DNA from 4 places in the Dactylosporangium sp. NPDC000521 genome. Region 1 is predicted to be linked to each of the others. Evidence: riboswitches for the same ligand, from Rfam matches in the RefSeq annotation. Region 1 holds a riboswitch; each other region holds the start of a gene.
What was found. A riboswitch is a leader RNA that binds a small molecule or an ion and turns the genes downstream of it on or off. The one in region 1 is predicted to bind cobalamin.
Positions count from the first base shown of each region.

Region 2: another riboswitch for cobalamin. It lies ahead of ACFY3L_RS04500 (CbtB domain-containing protein); the one in region 1 lies ahead of ACFY3L_RS32525 (VWA domain-containing protein).
Region 3: another riboswitch for cobalamin. It lies ahead of ACFY3L_RS24390 (ribonucleoside-diphosphate reductase subunit alpha); the one in region 1 lies ahead of ACFY3L_RS32525 (VWA domain-containing protein).
Region 4: another riboswitch for cobalamin. It lies ahead of metE (5-methyltetrahydropteroyltriglutamate--homocysteine S-methyltransferase); the one in region 1 lies ahead of ACFY3L_RS32525 (VWA domain-containing protein).

Region 1 covers NZ_JBIAYW010000011.1:36,647-42,397, forward strand. The annotation lists gene ACFY3L_RS32515 (cobyrinate a,c-diamide synthase) at 1-486, opposite strand, end outside; gene cobO (cob(I)yrinic acid a,c-diamide adenosyltransferase) at 480-1,082, opposite strand; gene ACFY3L_RS32525 (VWA domain-containing protein) at 1,085-3,184, opposite strand; cobalamin riboswitch at 3,219-3,417, opposite strand; gene ACFY3L_RS32530 (hypothetical protein) at 3,464-4,315, shown strand; gene ACFY3L_RS32535 (hypothetical protein) at 4,391-5,176, shown strand; gene ACFY3L_RS32540 (hypothetical protein) at 5,191-5,565, shown strand; gene ACFY3L_RS32545 (copper resistance protein CopC) at 5,591-5,751, opposite strand, start outside.
Region 2 covers NZ_JBIAYW010000001.1:940,698-946,448, forward strand. The annotation lists gene ACFY3L_RS04465 (discoidin domain-containing protein) at 1-262, shown strand, start outside; gene ACFY3L_RS04470 (SRPBCC domain-containing protein) at 436-873, shown strand; gene ACFY3L_RS04475 (ArsR/SmtB family transcription factor) at 860-1,192, shown strand; gene ACFY3L_RS04480 (hypothetical protein) at 1,463-2,125, shown strand; gene ACFY3L_RS04485 (hypothetical protein) at 2,104-2,508, opposite strand; gene ACFY3L_RS04490 (hypothetical protein) at 2,581-3,180, shown strand; gene ACFY3L_RS04495 (hypothetical protein) at 3,410-4,456, shown strand; cobalamin riboswitch at 4,536-4,667, shown strand; gene ACFY3L_RS04500 (CbtB domain-containing protein) at 4,704-4,919, shown strand; gene ACFY3L_RS04505 (CbtA family protein) at 4,934-5,665, shown strand.
Region 3 covers NZ_JBIAYW010000007.1:323,620-329,370, reverse strand. The annotation lists gene ACFY3L_RS24390 (ribonucleoside-diphosphate reductase subunit alpha) at 1-1,424, opposite strand, end outside; cobalamin riboswitch at 1,549-1,769, opposite strand; gene ACFY3L_RS24385 (SGNH/GDSL hydrolase family protein) at 1,929-2,672, opposite strand; gene ACFY3L_RS24380 (hypothetical protein) at 2,893-3,474, opposite strand; gene ACFY3L_RS24375 (C39 family peptidase) at 3,484-4,386, opposite strand; gene ACFY3L_RS24370 (DUF4118 domain-containing protein) at 4,646-5,751, opposite strand, start outside.
Region 4 covers NZ_JBIAYW010000007.1:330,534-336,284, forward strand. The annotation lists gene ACFY3L_RS24395 (ribonucleotide-diphosphate reductase subunit beta) at 1-853, shown strand, start outside; cobalamin riboswitch at 973-1,186, shown strand; gene metE (5-methyltetrahydropteroyltriglutamate--homocysteine S-methyltransferase) at 1,301-3,538, shown strand; gene ACFY3L_RS24405 (hypothetical protein) at 3,805-4,809, opposite strand; gene ACFY3L_RS24410 (PadR family transcriptional regulator) at 4,892-5,446, shown strand; gene ACFY3L_RS24415 (transcriptional regulator) at 5,719-5,751, shown strand, end outside.

The sequences.
Region 1 (5,751 bases):
GAGGATCTGCTCGTGCCGGTCGGAGCCGACCCGGTTGAGCACCACCCCGGCGATGCGCACGCCGGACCCGAACGACCGGAACCCGTGCACGACCGCGGCGATCGACCGGGCCTGCGCGGTCGCGTCGACCACGAGGACGACGGGCGCGTCGAGGAGCTTCGCGACGTGCGCGGTGGAGCCGAACTCGCCCGCGCCGGTGCGCCCGTCGAACAGGCCCATGACCCCCTCGACGACGGCGACGTCGGCGCCGGCCGAGCCGTGCGCGAACAGCGGCCCGATGCGCTCCTCGCCGACGAGGACCGGGTCGAGGTTGCGGCCGGGGCGGCCGGCGGCGAGCGCGTGGTAGCCGGGGTCGATGTAGTCGGGGCCGACCTTGAACGGCGCCACGCGCAGGCCCCGGGCCGCGAACGCCGCGAGGAGCCCGGTCGCGACGGTCGTCTTGCCGTGGCCGGAGGCGGGTGCCGCGACGACGATCCGGGCTACCACTCGATGCCCTGCTGGCCCTTGCGCCCCGCGTCCATGGGGTGTTTGACCTTCGTCATGTCGGTGACGAGGTCGGCGATGGCGACGAGGTCGGGGTGCGCGTCCCGGCCGGTGATGACGACGTGCTGGTTGCCCGGCCGGTCCCGCAGGGTGGCGACGACGTCGGCGACGTCGACCCAGCCCCACTTCATCGGGTAGGTGAACTCGTCGAGCACGTAGAACCGGTGCGCCTCCGCGGCCAGGTCGCGCTTGATCTGCTCCCAGCCCTCGGCGGCCTCGGCGGCGTGGTCGCGTTCGGTGCCGGGGCGCTGGATCCAGGACCAGCCCTCGCCCATCTTCTGCCACACGACGGTGCCGCCCTTGCCCGTCTCGCCGAGGGCCTTGAGGGCGGTCTCCTCGCCGACGCGCCACTTGGGGCTCTTCACGAACTGGTAGACGGCGATCGGCCAGCCGGCGCTCCAGGCGCGCAGCGCCATCCCGAACGCGGCCGTCGACTTGCCCTTGCCCTGTCCCGTGTGGACGGCCAGGATGTGCTGCCGGCGGCGCTGGCGGGTGGTGAGCCCGTCGTCCGGCACGCTCTCGACCTTGCCCTGCGGCATGTTCAGCTCCCCGTGTGGATCGCGGCGGTGGACAGTGCCGACAGCGGCAGGCAGTCGGCGGACAGGGCCCGCGCGAGGCGTCCGGCGAGGCCGAGCCGCACCGGGCCGGACTCGCAGTCGACGACGACGGCGGGGATGCCGGCGAGCGCGGGCGCGACGGTCATCGGGTCGGGGCCGCTGGTCGCGCGGCCGTCGGTGACGACGACGAGCAGCGGGCGGCGGCGGGCGTCGCGGCGCTTCTCACCGTGCAGCGTGCGGGCGGCCTGGCGCAGTCCCGCCGCAAGGGGGGTCCGGCCGCCGGTGCGCAGCTCGGCCAGGCGGAGCACGCCGACCTCGTGGCTGGCGGTCGGCTCGAGGACCGTCGTGGCCTCCGCGCCCCGGAAGGTGATCATGCCGACCTTGTCCCGGCGCTGGTACGCGTCGCGCAGCAGCGACAGCACGGCCGTCTTCACGACGGTCATCCGCTGCCGGGCCGCCATCGACCCGGACGCGTCGACGACGAACAGCACGAGGTTCGCCTCCCGGCCGACCTTGACCGCCTCGCGCAGGTCGCGGGCGTGGACGCTGCGGGACCCGCGCAGCGCCGCGGCGCGCACGCTGTCGGGCAGGTGCAGGCTGACGAGCTTGCCGCTGGGCTGCCGGGACCGCACGACCCGCCCGTGCCGTCCGTGCGCGGGTGAGCGCCGGCCGGCGTGGGCGCCCTGCTGCCGGTTGGCCCTCCCACCGATCTTCAACAGCCGCGTCTTGTACGGCGCCTGCGCGAACGCGAGCTCGCCGGCCGGCTGCGTGCCGGGGCCGGCATCCGGCGGGACGGAGGAGTCACCGCCGCGAGGGTCGCGACCATCGGCACCGGCACCGTCGGACAAATCCGAAGAATCGGAAATATCGGGAATGCTCGGCAAGGGAGGAGAGCTGGGAGGGGTTGCCGCGGGCGGGGCACCGCCAGCAGGGCCGCCGTCCGGAGCGTCACCGTCGGGGCCGCCGCCAGGACCGCCGCCGGAGTCAGGACCACCGCCGGAGTCAGGGTCACCGCCGGAGTCGGGGTCCCCGTCAGGACCGCCGCCGGTGTCGGGGTCGTCGTCGGGGCCGTTGAGCTCCTGGTCGAGGATCTCCTCCAGGCGCTCCTGGTCCGCGCCCGGCGGGTCCAGGGGGTCGCGGCGGCGCCGGTGCGGCAGCGCGAGCCGGGCCGCGTCCCGCAGGTCGTCCTTCGTCACGACGGTCCGGCCGTGCCAGGCGGCGACGGCGACCGCCGTGCGGGCCACGACGATGTCGGCGCGCAGGCCGTCCACGCGGTACGCGATGCAGATCCGCGCGATCCGGTCCAGCTGCGCGTCCGGCAGCGTGACCCGGGGCAGGAACTGCCTGGCGGCGGCGATCCTGCCGGCCAGGGCCGCGTCCTGCTCGACGTAGCGGGCGGCGAACCCGGCGGGGTCGTTCTCGTACTGCAGCCGCCGCCGCACCACCTCGGCCCGCGGCTCCACCGTGGCGGGCGCGGCGACGCCGACGACCAGGCCGAACCGGTCGACGAGCTGCGGCCGCGGCTCGCCCTCCTCCGGGTTCATGGTGCCGACGAGCAGGAAGCGGGCGGCGTGCTTGACGGAGACCCCGTCGCGCTCGACGTGGGCGCGGCCCATCGCGGCGGCGTCGAGGAGCAGGTCGACGAGGTGGTCGGGCAGCAGGTTGACCTCGTCGACGTAGAGGACGCCCCGGTGCGCGGCGGCGAGCAGGCCGGGCTCGTATGCCTTCACGCCCTCGCCGAGGGCCCGCTGCAGGTCGAGGGTGCCGACGACCCGGTCCTCGGTGGCGCCGACGGGCAGCTCGACCAGCGCGGCCCGGCGCCGGGCGGCGGGCGTGTCCACGGTGTGCGGACCGTCGGGGCACGACGGGTCGGGAGACGAAGGGTCGCAGGCGAAGCGGCAGCCGGCGACGACGTCGACCTCCGGCAGGAGCGCGGCGAGGCCACGCACGACGGTCGACTTGGCGGTGCCCTTCTCACCCCGGACGAGCACCCCGCCGATCGCGGGCGACACGGCGGTGAGCAGCAGGGCCAGGCGCAGGTCGGGCAGGCCGACCACGGCCGAGAACGGATACGGCGACGTCACGGGCACATCCTCCTCGAGCGGGTCCGCGCCCGCTGGGTCATGGAGCACGAGCGGCTGGAGTCTCCTGACTCCCGGATCGCCGCCATCCCCCGACCTTCCGGCTTGCGGCCGTGGCCCTTGCGCTGGAGGGTGACTCCCCGGTCACAGTGGCGGGACCGTCCCAGATTCGCACTGGGTTCCTCCCTATGACCGCTCGGGGTTCATCGTGTCCCACCGCTCCCAGTGACGTCAACGTGACCCAAATCCTTCGGGCCGGGCACGACCGGCCGAACAGATGACATGTGGAGGAGCGCCGCGCACGCCGCCCTGTGCGTCGTGCTGACCCTGGGCCTGCTCGTGGCGTCCGTACGGCCGCGCCTGCCGCCCCTGGCGCCGGAGACGAGCGTGGCGCCGCCGGGCACCCGGGCCATGTGGCTGTGGGGGCGCGAGCCGCCGGAGGCCGTCGTCGGCTGGGCGAAGGCACGCTCGGTGACGACGATCTTCGCGTACTACGACCCTCGCGCCGACGTGACGGAGCTGACCCGGCTGCGAGCGCTGTGCGACGACGCCGGGATCACCCTGGACGCGCTCGGCGGCGAGCCGGCCTGGACGACCGACCACGCGACCGCGCTCGACTGGGCCCGGGCCGCCGCGGCGTCCGGCCTGTTCCGGGGGCTGCACGTCGACGTCGAGCCGTACCTGTTGCCGACCTGGGAAGAGCGGCACGCGGCGCTCGCACCGCAGCTGCTGCGACTGCTGGACGAGCTGTCGCGGATCGGCCCGCCGGTCGAGCTCGACGTGCCCTTCTGGCTGCCGACGGTGCAGGTCGGCGGGGAGAACCTGGCCGACGCCGTGCTCGCCCGGGTCGACGGCGTCACGGTGATGAGCTACCGCAACACCGCGACCGGCGGCAACTCGATGCTCGGCGTCGCCGACGACCTGCTGCGGCGGGCCGGGAAGGCGGCGAAACCGGCCCGGCTCGGCGCGGAGACGCAGGCGCTCGGTGACTGCCCGCACTGCACGTTCCACGGCGGCACGGACAGCGCCATGCGGGCCACGCTCAGTGACGTCGACCGGGCCGCGCAGCGCTACGCCGCGTTCGAGGGAATCGCGGTGCACCAGTACGACACCTGGACAGCGCTCACCGGCTAGCTCAACCGGCCGCCGGCCCGGCCGATCTGGACTGCGTCATCAGGCAGCCATCATCAACAGAGAAGGACCTCTCCGATGCGCCGTTCAGCCTCGATCGCCCTGGCCTGTGCCGCCGGCGCGGCCGCCATCCTGCCCGCCGCGTCGCCCGCCAGCGCCGCGACCCCGGACCTGGGCCTGGTGGTGCCGCTGCTTGCGCCGATGCTGCCGGGGCAGTCGGGCTGGGTGGGCACCCTGTGGGGCGCCGCCGACGACGTCTGCGACGTGCGGGTCACCGCCTCCGGCGCGGGTCTCACCATCACGTACCCGTCGAACACGCAGAGCTACTCGTCGCTGTCGAAGGGCGACTCGCTCGCCGCCGGGCACGTGGACTACGTCGCGTTCAACATCAGCGTCGCCACGAACAAGCTCGTGTCGCTGAACCCGGTGACGCTGAACTACTCGTACACCGAGAAGGCCGGCGGCGCGACCACCTGCACCGGCACGAAGCGCACCGGCTCGCAGGTCGCGACGCTGCCGGTCGTGTCGGTCACCGGGGACGCCGTCACCCAGAAGACCTCGTCGGTGACCGTGCCGAAGAAGACCCCGGTCTGGACGCAGCTGGTGTTCCAGGCGCGCAAGGGCGGCGTCGACGACCTGCGCGTCACCGTCTCCGGCGGCCCGGCTGGCCTGGTCGTGAGCTACCCGCAGGAGCGCGCGTACACCCAGCCCAACCAGGCCGCGGCGCTGCCCGTCGGCACCGACGACTTCGCCGCCGTGAAGTTCGACGCCACGAACGTGGCCGTGGGCACCTACAAGCTGACGGTCAAGCAGACGTACGCCGGCATCACCGACACCAACGACCTCACGCTGGTCGTCGTCTGACGGAGGGACCTGCCATGATCCGCTCGAGAGCGCTGCTCACCATCGCCACCCTCGCGGTCACCGCCGGCCTGGCCGGCTGCGGCGACGAGGGCGCGAAGACCCCGGCGAAGATCACCGCACCGTCGGCCGGACCGTCCGCCAGTGCGCCGTTGGCACCCGAACGGATGGAGGCGATCTTCCTGGACACGACGGCGGCGCACCTGTGCTCGGTCCAGTCGCGGGTCTACACCGACCCGGCGGCGATGGCCGAGGCGTACGCTAGCAAGCCCCTCTACACCGGGCTCGCCGACGCGCAGGTCGAGCAGTACCAGCAGCGGGTCATCGCCGACCCCGCGTTCGCCGGGCGGCTCACCGCGCAGATCCAGGCGACCTGCGGCACCTCCGGCTGACCGGGTCCCGTCGCGGCCGTCCTCCTCACCGGAGGGCGGCCTTGCGGCGTTTCTTCTCCGGCTGCACCGGCGCGCGCCTGGCCGCGAGCCCGACCATGAGGCCGACACCCACGATGAGCAGGGCCGGGATCAGCCAGTCGGTGAGCACGAACGGCGTCTTCACCGGCGCAGGCACCGGCGGCTGGG
Region 2 (5,751 bases), on a different contig from region 1:
CGCGACCGCCCCGCAGACGTGGCAGACGTACGACGTCACGTTCCGCGCGGCCCGGTTCGGCGCGTCGGGCACGAAGACGGAGAACGCCCGGGTCACGGTGGTGTGGAACGGCGTGACCGTGCACAACAACGTGGCGATCGACGGGCCGACCGGCAACGGCGCCGCCGAGGGCCCGTCCGCCGGCAAGATCCGCCTGCAGGACCACGGCGACCCCGGCGCGAACCTGTTCTACCGCAACATCTGGGTCGAGCCCATCGCCTGACCCCGCTCATGCACGAAGGGGGCGGCCCGGTGCCGCCCCCTTCTCATGTCGCCGTGAACACCACCGCGCGGCCCGCCGCGGCGGCGCGGTGGTAGAACGTACGGTCCGGTTGACGCAACCATGTGATTGCTATACGTTTGACGCAACTGAGTGGTTGCTACATGGAGGCGGACATGACATTCCCCGACCGGATCGAGCGCACCCTGCGGCTGGCCCACCCGCCGGAGAAGGTGTGGGCGGCGCTGACGACCGCCGAGGGCCTCGGCACCTGGTTCGGCAACCGGGCCGAGGTCGACCTGCGCGTCGGCGGCACGGCCAGGCTCATCTGGGACAGCGGCGACACCGCCACCCTCACGATCACGCGCGTCGACCCGCCGCACGTCTTCGCCTACACCTGGCCCATCTACGGCCTGCCCCAGGACGATCCGCGCCGCAACCAGGTGGAGTTCACGCTCACGCCCACCGCGGACGGCACCACGTTGACGATGGTCGAGAGCGGCTTCGCGCAGGTGCCGGACGAGACCGTGCACAACACCGCGTACACCGGCAACACCAAGGGCTGGACCAGCGAGCTCGGCGAGCTCGTCGCGTACCTCGATGGACAGGCCTGATCCGGAGGCGGTGGCACAGGAGGTCTTCGTCGCCCTGGCCGACCCGAGCCGGCGGGGGATCCTCGCCGCGCTCGCGGCCGGGGGGCCGGCCACCGCCACCCAGCTCGCCGGGCAGCTGCCGATCACCCGGCAGGCGATCGCCAAGCACCTGGGCCTGCTGGCCGAGGCGGGGCTGGTGGTCGCCGAGCCGGGCGAGCGGCGGCGGGTCCGGTTCCGCCTCGACTCGGCGTCGATGAAGGTGGCCCAGCAGTTCCTCGCCGCCCTGGCGCGGGACTGGGACGGGCCGCTCCTGGCCCTGCGCGACCGGCTCGACGACTGAGCGCCCCACCGGACAAAGACCACATTCGGCACCGAACGGCTTGGGTCGGAATCGTCCCCGGCCATGCGTGCGGGTGACTGGTAACGTCCAGACGTGGATCTGCTACGGGTGGAACACCGTCACGTGGAATTGGCCGATGTTGACTTCTCGGGCCGTTCGTTCGACACGTTCGGTGCCTATGGCGGAACTTTTCTTCGATGTAACTTCTCGGAAACTTCCTTTGAAACGTTCAGCGTCGGCCATCAGAGCCAGACGCGATTCGTCGACTGCGTGTTCCGGCGCACGAGGTTCCCGCTGGGCAACACGTACCTCGGCGACGTGCGCTTCGAGCGCTGCCTGTTCGACAACGCCCGGATCCGGGAGCTTAACACCGAATGCGCGGAGTTCGTGGAATGCGTGTTCCGCGGCCGGGTGTGGCACACCGTATTCAACGGCGCCACCGGCGCCATGGCCGGCACCCCTGGCCGCAGCCGCAACGAATGGCGCGGCAATGACTTCACCGACGCCGAGCTCGTCGACGTGGACTTCCGCGACATTGACCTGCGTGCGCAGCGCTGGCCCGCCGACGGGGCCGAGTACGCGCTGATCGACGACGTCGACTCGCGGGCCGCGGCGGCCGTCGCCGCCATCCAGGCCGCACCCGACGGCACGTGGCCGGAGCCGGCGCTCGCCGTGCAGGCGATCGAGTTCGTGTGCACCGGGCGCCCGCGCGACCCGAACGGGTTCGTGCTGGTGCGGCGCAAGGAGCTCGGCCACCGGCTGCCGCCGAAGGTCCGCGAGCAGCTGTGGACCCTGCTGGTGTCCGGCGCGCCGGGCGTGTCCGGCGTGTCCGGCCGCGCGGACGGCCAGCTCGGGTCCGGCCGCACGGACCAGCTCGGGTCCGGCCGCGCGGACGACCAGCTCGTGTCCGGCTACGCCGACGACCAGGAGTAGAGCGAGCGTCCCTGCGCGACCGCGGACCTGGCCAGCCCGGCGAGCGCGACGAGCCGCGCGGCCTCCCAGTCCTCCAGCAGGTACCGGTCCGCGTAGCCACGGATCTGCCCCTCCTCCAGCCGGGTGAGGGTGTCGACGAGCTCCGCGTTGATCCGCACCGTCCACGGCCCCAGGAACTCCGGGTCGTCGGCCCGGCGCAGCGGCTCGTCCCGGCCGAACTCGCTCGGGTCCCGCCCGTCGATCTCCGCGGCGAACTCCTCGACCTCGAGGATCCAGCCTTTGCAGTCGACGTACGGCCAGTCGTTGCCGGCCGGACCCAGCTCGAGGTCCAGCGCCGCCAGCTCCTGCTCGGTCGCGGCGAAGTAGTCCATCATCACGCCCACGGACCGACATTATCGCGGCCCGTCGATCCCGGCAGCGCTCGGCGCCGCTCACCCGCGAGCTATCCTGCCGGCATGGACGCGCTGCGGCTGCACCATGCGGAGCTGGAGAAGCTGGCCGGCGGGGAGGAGCTGCGGGCCGCCGTCCACTGCCGGACGGCGTTCGGCGGCGAGCGGCCGCGGCGCTCGCGGCACGAGCTGGAGCAGCTGGTGGCCGGCGCCCCGGCCGAGGTGCGGGACGCGGCGGTGGCGGCCCTGCGGGACACGCCGGACGCCGAGCCGGAGCAGGCGTGGGAGCGGGTCGTCGCGGTGCTCGTCGGCGCCGACTCGGTCATCCGGGTCGAGGTCGACAAGGCGATCGGCGGGTATGCGGTCACCGGGCCCGCCGACTCGTGCGCGGTGCAGCTGGACCGGAGCATCGGGGACGCGTCGATGGTCCACTGTGTCGTCACGGACCGGCGGCTGGTCCTCGCCGACATGGACGACGACCTGCGCGGCTTCCGGCTGCGGGCGGCAGTGCCGCGCACCGCGGTCCTGCGGGCCCGGCGCGACGGCAGGTTCCTCCAGCGCGGCCGGGTCGTCGTCGACTTCGCCGACCTGTCACAGCTGGCGCTGCTCACCGGCGTGTTCGGCACAGGCCGCGCCGACGCGCTCGTGGCCGCGCTCGCCGGATAGGGCCGGCCGCCACCAGGCGGAGGCCGCCGCGCATCCGGCGCGACGTCTCGTCCGGATGCCTGCTGCCGGTCGGCGGCGGATGGCGACGGTCGGGCCGAGCACGCGCACGCGGCAGCCGCGCCGGCTCGCAGGACGGCGCCGCCGCCGACAAGCACCACCCACGGGCGTCCACGCGGCATCCCGGGTCACGGGGCAGCAGCGGCAAGGCATCGGCTGCTATAAATGCGGCGTGAAGCGACGGCACATGGGGCTACTCGTCCGGATCGTCCTGGCGGGCGTCCTCCTGCTCGCCGGATGGCAGATGGTGGCGGCCGGCACGAGCACCGCCGCGCAGCGGCAGCAGGAGTCGGCGCAGCGCATCGCGGACTACACGCCGACCTGCGACGGCAAGACGATGCGGCCGCTCGACACGTGCCTGGTCTACGGCGGCACCCGTGACGATGGCGGCACCTACCAGCAGATGGTCGACCGGTACGCGAAGGAGAACTCCCCGGAGGCGATCGCCGGGCAGGACCGGGCGTGGCGGATCCTCGGGTCCGCGGCGCTGCTGCTCGGCGGGCTCGCCCTGCTGTTCTTCGTGCTGTCGCTGGTCGAGGTGGTCCGGTTCGGCGCCGACGAGCCGCTGGCGGTGATCGCCCCCTACCAGACCCGATGCTTCATCTTCGTCGTCGCCGGCGTGATCGCGGCGATCGCGTGGGGCGTGGCGTTCACCTCCGGTGGCACCGGCTCCTGGATCACGGGCGGGGTCGGCACGCTGTTCTGCCTGTTCGCCGGCGCCGGGGTCGTGTCGTCGCTGCGGACGCGCATCGGCCGGAAGCGGTGGGCGAAGCGGCGCGGCTACACGTTCGAGCGGTCCGACCCGGTCCTGGCGCTGCGGCTCGGCTGGTCGCAGTTGCAGCCGGCCGCGGGCGCCGTCGTCACCGGCACGTTCCGCGACCGGGCGTTCCACGTGTTCGACTTCGTCGAGAAGGACCGCCGGCACACGGCGCTCGTGCTCGCCCTGCCGGGTGAGGTGCCGAGCCTCTCGGTGCAGCCGAGGAACTCGGCCGGCGCGCGGCTGACCGGCGCCACCGGTCAGCACTGGGCGGATCACGGTCCGCAGGTCGCTGCCGCCGCGGACAAGCACTACCCGTGGGCGTTCACGGCGAACGGCAGGCTCATCCGGGCGAAGTACGCCGAGTTCCTCAGCCCGACCGGCGCGTCCCTCGACCGGCGGCTCGACGGCCTGCACAAGGTGGGTACCGATCTCGCCGCCCTCACCCCACCGAGAACTTGATCACCCTTGCGCCGGCCGCCGGCCACGCTGACCAGCGGCGCGGCGCGCGATTCTCGTGCCCGAATCGGCCGTTCGATTGACACGCTGGTACGCCGTCCGTACCGTCCGAAACGTACACGTGACAGTGAACGGAAGCCGGTGCAAGCCCGGCACGGTCGCGCCGCTGTAACCACGCAGGTGGGAGTCAGACCCGGGCACGGTCACGACAACGCTCGATGGGACGCGAAATCCCGCAGGAGGCTGCATCATGGCATCGATCTCGGCTCTTCCCACCCCGGCCACCGCACCGGCCCCGATCCCGCTGCGGCAGATCCTGCCGTGGGCCACGTTCGGCGTCGTGCTCGCCGTCGTGCTGCTGTACTTCGTCGGCGCCGAGCAGGGCATCACCTCGGTCGTGTCGGGTTCGACGGTGCACGAGTTCGTCCACGACGGCCGGCACCTGCTCGGCTTCCCCTGCCACTGAGCCGGGGCGCCAGCATGTTGAATGCGCGGACGCTCCTGGTCCGCGGCATGATCACCGGCCTGGTCGCCGGTGTGGCCGCGTTCCTGTTCGCCTACCTGTTCGGCGAGGGCCCGATCAACGACGCGATCGCGTTCGAGGAGGCCCACGCCGCCGACCATGAGCACGGGCCGGTCAGCCGGACCGTGCAGAGCACGCTCGGCCTGGCCACCGCGTCGGTCGTGTACGGCGTCGCGCTCGGCGGCCTGTTCGCCATCGCGGTCGCGGTCACGATCGGGCGCATCGGCCGGCTCAGCGCCCGCGCCACGGCCGCTGTCGTCGCCCTCGCCGGGTTCGTCGGGGTGGCGCTCGTGCCGTTCCTGAAGTACCCGGCCAACCCGCCCGCGACCGGCAACGCGGACACCCTGCAGCAGCGGACCGGCCTGTACTTCCTGATGATCGTCATCGGGGTCGCCGCCGTGCTCGGCGCGATCGTCGTCAGCCGGTCGCTGCAGCCGCGCTTCGGCACGTGGAACGCGACGACCCTCGCGGTCGTCGGCGCCGCGGCCGTCGTGGGGGTCGCGATCGCCCTGCTGCCGGCGGTCAACGAGGTGCCCGACGGGTTCTCCCCGGTGCTGCTGTGGCGGTTCCGGCTCGCGTCGCTCGGCACCCAGGCGGTCACCTGGGCCACGCTCGGCCTGCTGTTCGGCTACCTCACCGAGCGCAGCCAGCGCCCGGTCGTGTCGGACGCGCACCCGGTGGCTGTCTGACCGATTCGGTTCCTTGAAGGCGGCGGAGCGGTGTTCCGTCGCCTTCACCGTTTCCCAGGCCCGCGGCGTCAGCTCTCCCTTCGCCG
Region 3 (5,751 bases), on a different contig from region 1:
CCGCCGGCGCTCTCGCTGGTGAGGTGCGCGCCGAGGTTGATCGAGCCGAGGTTGCACACCGCAGTCTCGTCGTCGCTGTTGACCTCGAGGATCTCGGTGCACAGGTTCGACAGGTGGATGGTGTTGCCGGGTGCGCCCGTCTGGTTGGACAGCGTGTTGGACCGATCCTTGAACGTCATCCACCCGTTGCCGGTCTGCGCCAGGGTGCGCATCATCCTGCCGTACAGATCCCTGGCCTTGACGGTTCTCACGGCGTGCTTCTCGGCCGCCCGGTACGCCTCGTCGAACGCCGCACCGAACAGGTCCGGCAGCTCGGGAGCGTCGGACGGGTCGATCAGTGACCAGTCGGCGTCGGCCTCGACCCGGCGCATGAACTCGTCGGGGATCCAGTTGGCGAGGTTGAGGTTGTGGGTGCGGCGGGCCTCCTCGCCGGTGTTGTCCCGCAGCTCCAGGAACTCCTCGACGTCCGGGTGCCACGGCTCCAGGTACACGCACGCCGCGCCCTTGCGCCGGCCGCCCTGGTTGACCGCGGCGACCCCGGCGTCGAGCGTCTTGAGGAACGGCACGATGCCGTTGGACCTGCCGTTGGTGCCGCGGATCAGCGCCCCTCTGCCACGGATCCGCGACCACGAGATGCCGATCCCGCCGGAGAACTTCGACAGCTTCGCCACCTGGTGGTAGCGCTCGTAGATCGAGTCGAGCTCGTCCCTGGGCGAGTCGACGAGGAAGCACGACGACATCTGCGTGTGCGCGGTGCCGGAGTTGAACAGCGTCGGGGAGCTCGGCAGGTACGCGAGCGAGGACATGAGCCGGTAGAAGCCGATCGCCTCACCCGGCGTCGTGGACAGCCCGCAGGCGACCCGCAGCAGCCAGTACTGCGGCGTCTCCACGACGAGCCTCGACGAAGGGTGGCGCAGCAGGTAGCGGTCGGCGACGGTCCGCAGCCCGAAGTACTCGAAGCGCAGGTCGCCGTCCGGGTCGACGGCGTCGTCGAGCTTGCGGGCGTTGCGGGCCACGAACCCTGCCGTGGCGTCGCTGATCAGGCCCTGCTGGTGCGCGTGCCGGACCGCCTGGCTGAAGCTCGCCACGCCCTGCCCGCGGACCTCCTTGTCGACGTACGCAGCGAGCAGCCTCGCCGCCAGGCGTGAGTACTGCGGCTCCTCACCGATCAGCTCCGCCGCCGTCTGGATCGACAGCTTGTCCAGCTCCGCCGTCGTCGCACCGTCGTACAGGCCGCTGATCGTCTTCGTCGCGACCCGCAGCGGGTCGACCTCGTCCAGGTCGGCGACCCACCGCTCGACCGCCTTCACGATCTTGTTGACGTCGACCGGCTCCAGCTCGCCGTCGCGCTTGCGGACCCGCATCGCGTGCCGCCGCTGCTCCGGCGCCTTCCCCGTCGCCACCTGGTCCTGCGTCACCGTCATGTGTCCCCCTCGTCGCCTGCTCATCACCACCGGACGAGCGCAGGGGGAAGCCGCCACAGAAGGGCGCACAGCGCCCGGCGATGGCGTCAGCCGTCCCACGCGGCATCCGACCACCGCACGCCGTCCCGGCGCACGGTGCGCTGGCAGGTCTTCGGACTCGCGGGCATGACCCAGGATCGATCCGGGGCCGCCTACTGGCCGTCGCTTCCCAGGCCTCGCGGCCCAGTGCTTGATGACGGCGGTCGTTCCCACTCACCGCTGCGGGGCAGTCCCGGACTCACACCGGGTTCCCTGTTGCCACGACCGCCCCGGAAGGGCGGCCGAACCAGCTGCAAGCGACACCATATATGGGTGCGGGTCGGAATTCACAACCCAAGATGCTGTGCCGGCGTGTCGCGCCGTGCGCAGGGCCCTCAGCCGCGGCGACCACCCAGGTCCGCCAGTCCGGCGGGGTGCGCCTTATGCCGCAGGGTGTAGGCGGTCACCCGCGAGGCGCCTGCCCGCTCAGGAGACGCTGGTCCATGCCGGATACTTCGCCGCGCGTCCGTCGCCGGACGAGCGGCCACGGACCCGGCGCAGCACCCACGGCAGGACGTGCTGGTGGTAGTACCGGGCCTGGACGATCAGCCCGCGGGACGCCGCCGCGGTGTCGTCGAGCCGGTGCTCGGCGTCGGCGACACCCAGGGCGGCGAGGACGAGGCCCGCGACCCGGCGGTGGCCGGCGGCGTTGAGGTGCAGCCGGTCCGCCGACCAGTACCCGGCCCGGCGCAGCTCGGTGTCGCCGAAGCAGTCGACGAACAGCACGCCGTGGCGGGCGGTCAGCTCCCGTACCGCCTCGGTGAGCTGCTCGGCGCGGCGGCGCAGCACCCGTCCGAGCGGCAGGTGGTCCGACGGGTCGGCGCCGCTGAGGACCATGAGACGGACCCCGGCTTCGTCGCAGCGCTCGATCGCCCCTTCGATGAGCCGCACGAGGTACGGAAGGTCCGCGCCGCGGCGCATCATGTCGTTGCCGCCGCCGTTGAGCGAGACCAGCGTCGGCGGCGGCGACATCGCCAGCGCGGCGTCCAGCTGCGTGGTCACGATCGGCTCGAGCAGCCTGCCCCGGATCGCCAGGTTGGCGTACTGCCACTGCGGGTCGGCGGCGCCCAGCGCGGCCGCGACCAGGTCGGCCCACCCGCGCGGGATGCCGTCCGGCCGCTCGTCGCCCATGCCCTCGCTGAAACTGTCCCCGATCGCCACGTACCGCATGACCCGACGATACCGAGCCGATCATCGCGGCCCGATCAGGGTTGTCCGTACCGGAATCTTCCGGAAATGTATTGACGACATCGAATGGGCGCAGGCTGGTAGAACCTGGTGTCCGGCACGGCGGGAGACCGGACGCGGCCGTGAGCCGCCGGTCTCCCGCTGTGCCGAGCCGATCGCGCTGCTGAGAAACGGTGCGGTAGGGCCGGCCGGGCGACGACCGTCAGGCCGGCGGTGGCGGGGGAAGCGACGGCCGGGACCGGGCGTATTCGGCGAGGTCGCTGAAGAACTCCGCCGTGGACATGCTCTTGCCTTCCTTGCCGATCGGTGACGGCTGCAGCGGCACGAGCAGGTCCTCGGCGGACGAGTGCAGCCACAGCGCCGTCAGGTACAGGCTGGGAACGCGCAGCAGGCGCAGCTCGAAGCCGGCCGCCTCGAGCTTGGGCAGCTTCCGGACGACCTTCATGGCCTTGTCGGTGGCGTCGACGAACGGACCTTCGTTGACGTTGGCGAACCGCTGGGTCCCGTCCGGTGCGGGCATGGTCTCGGCGCTGGCGACGACCTGCCCGCCCGATTCGACGAGATAACGCCAGCCGGCCGGCTCGGCCCGGTCGAGGCCGCCTCCCGCGGCGATGTCGTCCGCCCCGAGGGTGAAGACCTGATGCGGGCTGGACACGTCCAGCTGGTCCGCCCGGGCGCCGCGGAGCGCCTTGGTGTGGAAACCACCGTGGGCGGCGATGGTGTGCAGCCTGGATTTGACGTGGTCGTGTGCGCCCGACGGCGGTTCGGGCAGGTGCAGCGGCATGTGGTCCCCTCAGCGCTTGGTGGTGTACGAGTAGCGCCACGTCCCGATGTTCTGGTATCGGGCGCAGAAGTCGTCATAGGTCCAGGTGGAGCTGCCGTAGCCGGGATCGGCGACAGTGACGTACTCGACGCCGTTGATCTGTTTGCGGCCGTGCACCGCCAGGACGTGGGAGTTGCCGTCCCGCCAGACGACATCGGCGATGAACGGTGCGCCCTTGGCGAGCTCGTCGGAGATCTGCGCGACGGTCAGCGTGGTTCGCAGATCCTGATTGAGCCGCCCGAGGCGCTGCATCGGGGTCTGCGGCCAGTTGCCCCGGTTGCATGCTCCGGCCCCACCCGCACCGCAGCAGTCGTTGCGTCCCCACTCGGTGTTCGCCAGCGTGCATTGCGTGAGAGTGGTGGCCGGATTGTAGAACTTCTCGACGCTGACCGTGCACGCCGACCAGCACCAGTAGGTCTGCTGCTGTCGCTCCATCACGAAGTCCAGCAGCTGGTCGTCGCGGGCCAGAAAGAACGATTCGTGCGCACCGCCGTTAGCGTTGAGCTGGCAGTTCACAATTCCGCCGCCGCCGTCGGTGCGGGTGGTGACGCCCGAGCCGACCAGGCGCAGAAATGTGCCGGGAAATGCGGTCGACTCGAACGAGAATGAGCCGTTCGACTGGGCCCGGAGGTTGAACTTGTGGTTCGCGCCGCCGTTGGCGTTGAACTGGCAGTTGACGGTCCCACCACCGGCTCCGGTGGTGGGGACCCCGGTGCCGTCCATGCGCAGGAACACGTTCGGGGAGGCGACCGATTCCACCGAGTAGGAGCCGTCGGCCTGGGGGCGGAGCACGAATCGTTCCTTGGCACCGGCATTCAATTGGCAATTGACGGTGCCGCCCGGTCCGGCACCGTTCACCGAGGTGCCGTCCATGCGGAGGTACACGTTGTCAAAGAACGTGGATCTGATGGTGATCGGCGCACTCCCGAGAGTCGCTAGATCGGCTTGCGTCAATGGCACAGTGACCTCTCCTTTGGTTTCGGAATGTCATTGACCTTAGCCGGAATCAATATCTCATTCGACCGTTGTGGCGTTGATGTGCTCTCGGGCGCGTGTTGCGACGAAAGTGGATAGAACGTGCCAACAGCGCTGAGAATCGTCATGTGTGGGCATTGAGCCGCCGGAGCGGGAGTCAGGTCCGGCGCTCGTTCGCGCCCCGAGCGCAGCCCGGCAGCGTGGCGGAAGAGCACCGCGCCGCGCGCGGTGGAGCGCCGTGGACGTCTCCGTGTTCGAGGTTTCCGTGATGGAGCGGGATCTCGGCCGTCAGGGTCGTTCCGTGCCTCGGCGGGCTGACGACGGTCAGCCGGCCGCCCAGTGCTTCGACCCGGTCCTGCAGGCCGATGAGCCCGGTGCCCAGGCTCATGTCGGCACCCCCGACGCCGTCGTCGCGGATGGACAACCGGATCGTCGTGTCGTCCGCCCTCGCGGCGACGAAGACGACGGACGCCCGGGAGTACTTGGCGGCGTTGGTCAGTGCCTCTGCCACGACGAAGTACGCGGCCACTTCGACCCGCTCGGGCAGGCGCTGCCCGATGTGCAGGTCGACCTCGGCCGGCAGCGGGTTCCTGCGGGCGAGGGCCCTGAGGGCCGGCGCGAGACCGCCCTGCGACGACAGCGCCGGGTGGATGCCGCGGCTCAGCTCGCGCAGGTTCTGGTGCATGTCGGTCAGGCCCTGCACGCCCTGGCGCAGCAGGTCGCGGACCGTGGTCAGCTCGGCCGGCACGGCGTCGGCGGCCATGCGCAGTTCCAGCGCGAGCGACACGAGCCGTTGCTGGGCACCGTCGTGCAGGTCCCGCTCGATCTTGCGGCGCGCCTCGTCGGCCGTGGTGACGAGCCGGGCGCGGGAGATGATGAGCTGGGCCCGGTTGTCGGCGTTGGCGATGGCGGTGGCGACGAGGTCGGTGAAGCCGTGGAGGCGTTCCTCGGCGTTGGCCGGTATCGGTTCCCGCCTGGAGGACATGAGGACGGTCACGCCCCACAGGTCGCCCTCGACGAGGATGGGCACGCCGACGGCGGAGTGGACCTCCATGGTGCGCTCGGCCGGCGCGATCGGGCTTGTCGCCGTCTCGTCGTCGTCCACCCGGGCATTCCGCCTGGTGTGCAGGATCGTGGCGGTGATGTTGTCTCCGGTGATGTTGACGTTCGTCGGCGGCAGCGCGTTGCCGGATTCGTCGCAGCCGGACACCCGGGTGCCGGTGCCGTCGGGCTCGTAGCGGACCAACGCCGCGGCGAAGCCGT
Region 4 (5,751 bases), on a different contig from region 1:
CTCCCCCGCCGAACGGCACCTCGTGTCCCGCCTCGTCGCGTTCTTCGCCACCGGCGACACGATCGTCGCCAACAACCTCGTGCTCAACCTGTACCAGCACGTCAACAGCCCGGAAGGCCGGCTCTACCTCTCCAGGCAGCTGTTCGAGGAGGCCGTCCACGTCCAGTTCTACCTCAACCTCCTCGACACCTACGTCACCGACGACGCCGAACGGTCCGCGGCGTTCGCCGCGGTGGAGAACATCCCGTCGATCGCCCGTAAGGCCGACTTCTGCTTCAAGTGGATCGACTCGATCTTCGAGCTGCGCGAGCTGAAGACCCGCGACGACCGGCGGGCGTTCCTGCTCAACCTCATCTGCTTCGCCGCGTGCATCGAAGGTCTGTTCTTCTACGGCGCCTTCGCCTACGTGTACTTCCTGCGCTCCCGCGGCCTGCTGCACGGCCTCGCCTCGGGCACGAACTGGGTCTTCCGCGACGAGTCGATGCACATGGCGTTCGCGTTCGACGTCGTCGACACCGTACGCGCCGAGGAGCCCGACCTGTTCGACGCTGACCTGCAGGACCAGGTCCGGCAGATGCTCGCCGAGGCCGTCGAGTGCGAGGTGCAGTTCGCCGCCGACCTCCTGGAACAGGGCATCTCCGGCATGTCGTTGCCCGACATGCGCGAATACCTGCAGCACGTCGCCGACCGGCGGCTCGCCACTCTCGGCATCGCGCCGCTGTACGGCAGCCGCAACCCGTTCGCGTTCATGGAACTGCAGGACGTGCAGGAGCTGTCGAACTTCTTCGAACGCCGCGTCTCCGCGTACCAGGTGGGCGTGACGGGCACGGTCAGCTTCGACGACGACTTCTGACCGGCGGTCCGCTGCCGTCCTGCGCCGCGTCGCGCAGGACGGCAGCGGCACCGCACAGTTGTGACGAATCGCTGTGTCACATGGTGGGTGGCCGGGTTCCGGAACCGCCGGGCACCCGTAGGATGGTCGGCAGTGCTGGTTCGCGCCGTTCGTGAGGACGGGGCGTCGTAAGAGGGAACCCGGTGCGACACCGGGACTGCCCCGCAGCGGTGAGTGGGAACGACCGCCGTCATCGAGCACTGGACCGTGAGGTCTGGGAAGCGACGGCCAGTAGGCGACCATCCGTGGTCATGCCCGCGAGTCCGAAGACCTGCCCGCACCGCGCACACCGACCGGTGTGCGCCGCCGGCGACCCCTCGGGAGGGTCAGGGCGGAAGCGGGACGCGCCGTCCCCTGCCTCCTCCCCTCCCTTGAGGTCGTCGCGACTTCGAGGGAAGGAGCCCTGTGGTGAGCACCGCATTCGGGCAGAGCACCGTCCTCGGTTACCCGCGCATCGGCGGGAACCGGGAGCTGAAGAAGGCCGTCGAGGCGTACTGGGCGGGCCGCATCGACGCGGCGGTCCTGGACGAGACCGCGGCCGGGCTGCGGGCCGAGGTGTGGCAGACGCTGCGCAACGCCCGGCTGGACGCGATCCCGTCCAACACGTTCTCCTACTACGACCACGTCCTGGACACCGCCGTCGCCGTCGGCGCGGTCCCGGCCCGGTTCGCCCGGCTCGGCCTGTCCGAGCTGGACACGTACTTCGCGATGGCCCGCGGGGTCGAGGCCGAGCCGGCCATGGAACTGACGAAGTGGTTCGGCACGAACTACCACTACCTGGTGCCGGAGATCGACGCGGACACCGTGTTCGCGGCCAACCCGGTCAAGGCCCTCGGCGAGGTCGCGGAAGCGGGCCGTCTCGGCATCACCACCCGGCCGGTGCTGGTCGGCCCGGCGACGTTCCTGCTCCTGGCGAAGGGCGCGGACCCGTTCGCCCGGCTCGACGACCTCGTCGAGGTGTACGCGCAGATCCTCACGGTCCTGGCCGCGGCCGGCGTGACCTGGGTGCAGCTGGACGAGCCCGCGTACGTCGCGGACCGCACCCCGCAGGAGATCGACGGGCTGCGCCGCGCGTACACCCGCCTCGGTTCGCTGACCGATCGGCCGCGGCTCTTCGTCGCCACCTACTTCGGTGAACTCGGCGACGCCCTCCCGGCACTGCTGCAGACCCCGATCGAGGCGATCGGCCTGGACCTCGTCGCCGGCCCCGGCAACCTCGAACGCCTCGCCGCGTCCGGACCGCTCGGTGGGAAGACGATCGTCGCCGGGCTCGTCGACGGTCACAACATCTGGCGCACCGACCTGCGCACCGCGGCCGTCCGCGGCGCGACCGTCACCGCCCTGGCCGACCACGTCGCAGTGTCCACGTCGTGCTCGCTGCTGCACGTGCCGGTCGACCTGTCCGTCGAAACCCGGCTCGACCCGGCGCTGCACGAGCGGCTCGCCTTCGCCCGGCAGAAGGTGGACGAGGTCGTGCTGCTCGGCCGGGCGGTCCGCGACGGCACCGCCCACCTGCCCGCGCCGCTGCCGCCGGTCCCCGCCGCATGGCGCGACGCGCCGGTCCGGGCCCGGCTCGACGCGCTGTCCCCGGCGGACCGGCGGCGGGGCTCCTATGCCGTCCGGGCGCGGGTGCAGCAGGAGCGGCTGCTGCTGCCGGACCTGCCGACCACGACGATCGGGTCGTTCCCGCAGACCGCCGAGCTGCGCGAGGCCCGCGCCGCGGTCAAGGCAGGCACCCTCGACGCGGCTGGATACACCGTCCGGATGCGCGAGGAGGTCCAGCGCGTCATCCGCCTGCAGGAGGACCTCGGTCTCGACGTCCTCGTGCACGGCGAACCCGAACGCAACGACATGGTGCAGTACTTCGGGGAGCAGCTCGACGGGTTCGCCGCCACCGACCACGGCTGGGTGCAGTCGTACGGGTCCCGCTGCGTCCGCCCACCGATCATCTACGGCGACGTGGCCCGCAAGGCACCGATGACCGTCGAGTGGTCGGCCTACGCGCAGTCGCTGACCAGCAAGCCGGTCAAGGGCATGCTCACCGGCCCCGTCACCATCCTCGCCTGGTCGTTCGTGCGCACCGACCAGCCCCTGGCAGACACCGCCGACCAGGTCGCCCTCGCCCTGCGCGACGAGTGCGCCGACCTCGAGGCGGCCGGGATCACCGTGATCCAGGTCGACGAACCCGCCCTGCGGGAGACCCTGCCGCTGCGCAAGGCCGACCAGAAGGCGTACCTCGACTGGGCCGTCGGCTCGTTCCGGCTGGCGACCAGCGGCGTCGCGGACGGCACGCAGATCCACACGCACCTGTGCTACTCCGAGTTCGGCGAGGTCATCACCGCCATCGACGCGCTCGACGCCGACGTCACGAGCATCGAGGCGTCCCGCTCGAAAATGGAGGTCCTCGACGACCTCGCCGCCATCGGGTACAGCCGCGGCGTCGGACCGGGCGTGTGGGACATCCACTCCCCGCGCGTGCCGTCCCACGACGAGGTCGCCGGCGCGCTGCGCCGTGCCGTCACCGCCGTGCCGGCCCACCGGCTCTGGGTCAACCCCGACTGCGGCCTGAAGACCCGAGGCTACGCCGAGGTGGAGGCGTCGCTGCGGCGCCTCGTCGCGGCCGCCGCCGAACTGCGCGGCGACTGACGATCCACTACCGCCCGGGCGGGCGCCTCACTCCGAGGCGCCCGCTCGGCCCCGTTCGGCACAGCGTGATGAGCATCCTCATCGGCGAGGGCCCGTTCTACCGCACCGGCCAGGAGTCGTTGGAGTCCTCGCACCGCATCTTCCACAAGGCGTTCCCGGGCGGGTTCTCCTGGGAGGTCCTGGATGTGCTCAGCCCGGCGGCGGCCGTCCGGCTCGGCTCCGGATCGCCGTCGCCGTCCACAATGGACGCTCTTGGTGCACCGCCGTCAGGCGCCCCGGCCCGAGGCGTGCCGCTGCAGCGTGGACTCGGGCAGGCCGGACTCGGCGGCCAGGGCCCGCCACGTCGCGCCCTCCGCTCGCCGGTGCGCCGCGTACGCGGCGACCGAGGTGAAGCCGAACGGTGCGGCGGCGCTCGAGCTGCGGCTCGCGGCCCGGTGCCGCTTCGTCGCGTGCGGGACCGCGGCGATGCCGTGCCGCTCCATCGCCGCGAGGACCGACCAGCGCGTCACCCCGGCCTCGGCGGCGATCGCGGCGACCGTGCGGTGTTGCCGTAGGTGGCGGTGGCGGAGGTACGCGCCGACGCCGGCATGACCGGCGGCCCGGGCGGCCGGCAGCAGCCGGGCATCGCCGGGGTGGGTGCGGATCCGCGTGCGCTGCGCGGCGAGGTCCGGCGCGATCGCGGGCAGGTGCCGGGACAGCCAGTCCTTGTGCAGCCCGGCCTCGCGGCTGATCGCGGCCAGGCTCCGTCCGCTCGCGAGACGGTCCCGGACGTAGCCGGCGAAGGACGCGAACCCGAACTGGGCCGCGACCTTCGCGCTGACGTCGGACAGGTGCTGCTCGGACCGCTGCCGGTTGCCTTCGGCGCGGGCCGCGGGGCGAACACCCGCCAGGGCCGCGAGGGTCTTCGCGAGGCGCTCCTGCGGATGCGGCCGGCCCCGGGCGGCCTCTGCGGCGGCGGCCGTCAGGGCGCCGCTGCGCGCCCGGACCCGGGCCGCCGCCTGCGCCTGCTGGACGGCCGGCTCGCGACGCTGGCGGGCCCGCAGCGCCTCCGCGCGCCGCTGCCGGGTCAGCCGGCCCGCCAGCGAGTTGCCGACCTCCAGGCCGAACGCGGCGATGTAGGCGGCCTTGGTCCAGCCGTGCACCCGCAGGTGGCTGGCCACCGACAGGTACCAGCGCCCGCACAGGTGGCAGCAGACGCGGTCGCCGTCGCTGAGCAGGACGCCGACCGGCGCGTGGATCGGCGTGCCGTCGCCGAGGTGCCCCGCGATCACGCCGCACCTCCCTGAACTGGTAGTCGCAATGAGACTACTGAGGATGCGACGCGGACGGAACCCCGCGCCGTAGGCTGACGCGATGGGTGAGCTGCCGTCGCTGTCCCTCGCCGACTGGGTCGTGCTCACCGTCGTCGACGAGCGGCCCACCCACGGCTTCGCGATCGCCGCCCTCACCGCCGAGGACGGCGCGCTCGGCCGGGTGTGGCACATCCCCCGCCCGATCGTCTACCGCTGCCTGGACCGCCTCACCGGGCTCGCCCTGCTCCAGGTCGAGACCACCGAGGCGGGCAGCCGCGGCCCGCAACGCTCGATCCTCGCCATCACCCCGGCCGGATCGGCGGCGGTCGCCGAGTGGCTGCACGAGCCGGTCCGGCACGTGCGGGACATGCGCTCCACGCTGCTGGCGAAGCTGGCCCTGCTCACCCGCCGCGGCGACGACCCCGCCGGCCTGATCGCCGCGCAGCACGACATCCTGGTCCCGGTGCGCGACACACTGCGACGCCGGCACGCCGCCGCGTCCGGCTTCGACCAGACCCTACTCACGTGGCGACTGGAGAACACCGAGGCCGCCGTGCGGTTCCTCGACGCGATCGGCCGGTCGGCCGCGCCGCTGTCACCGGACGGCGCCCACTGATCGGTGGCACCGTGGACCACCGCGGCCTCGGGCCCGATCTCGACACGGCGATCCGGCGGCAGCAGGCGGCAGCAGGCGGCCTTCGCAACACCGTCACCGCGCCCTGATCGCTCGTGCGGCTCCGGAGCGCCGCGCACATACGGAGGGCACGCGGCAGGTGACTTGCACCGGCGGGGCAGGTTGCGCAGCCCCCGCGGCGGATGCACCCTTGGTGGACGAGCCCGGCGGCGACCTGCGGTCCTGCCTGGCAGGGCGCCAAGTAGCGGGAGCTGATGGGAAACGCGTGGCTCGCCGACGTCGGCACG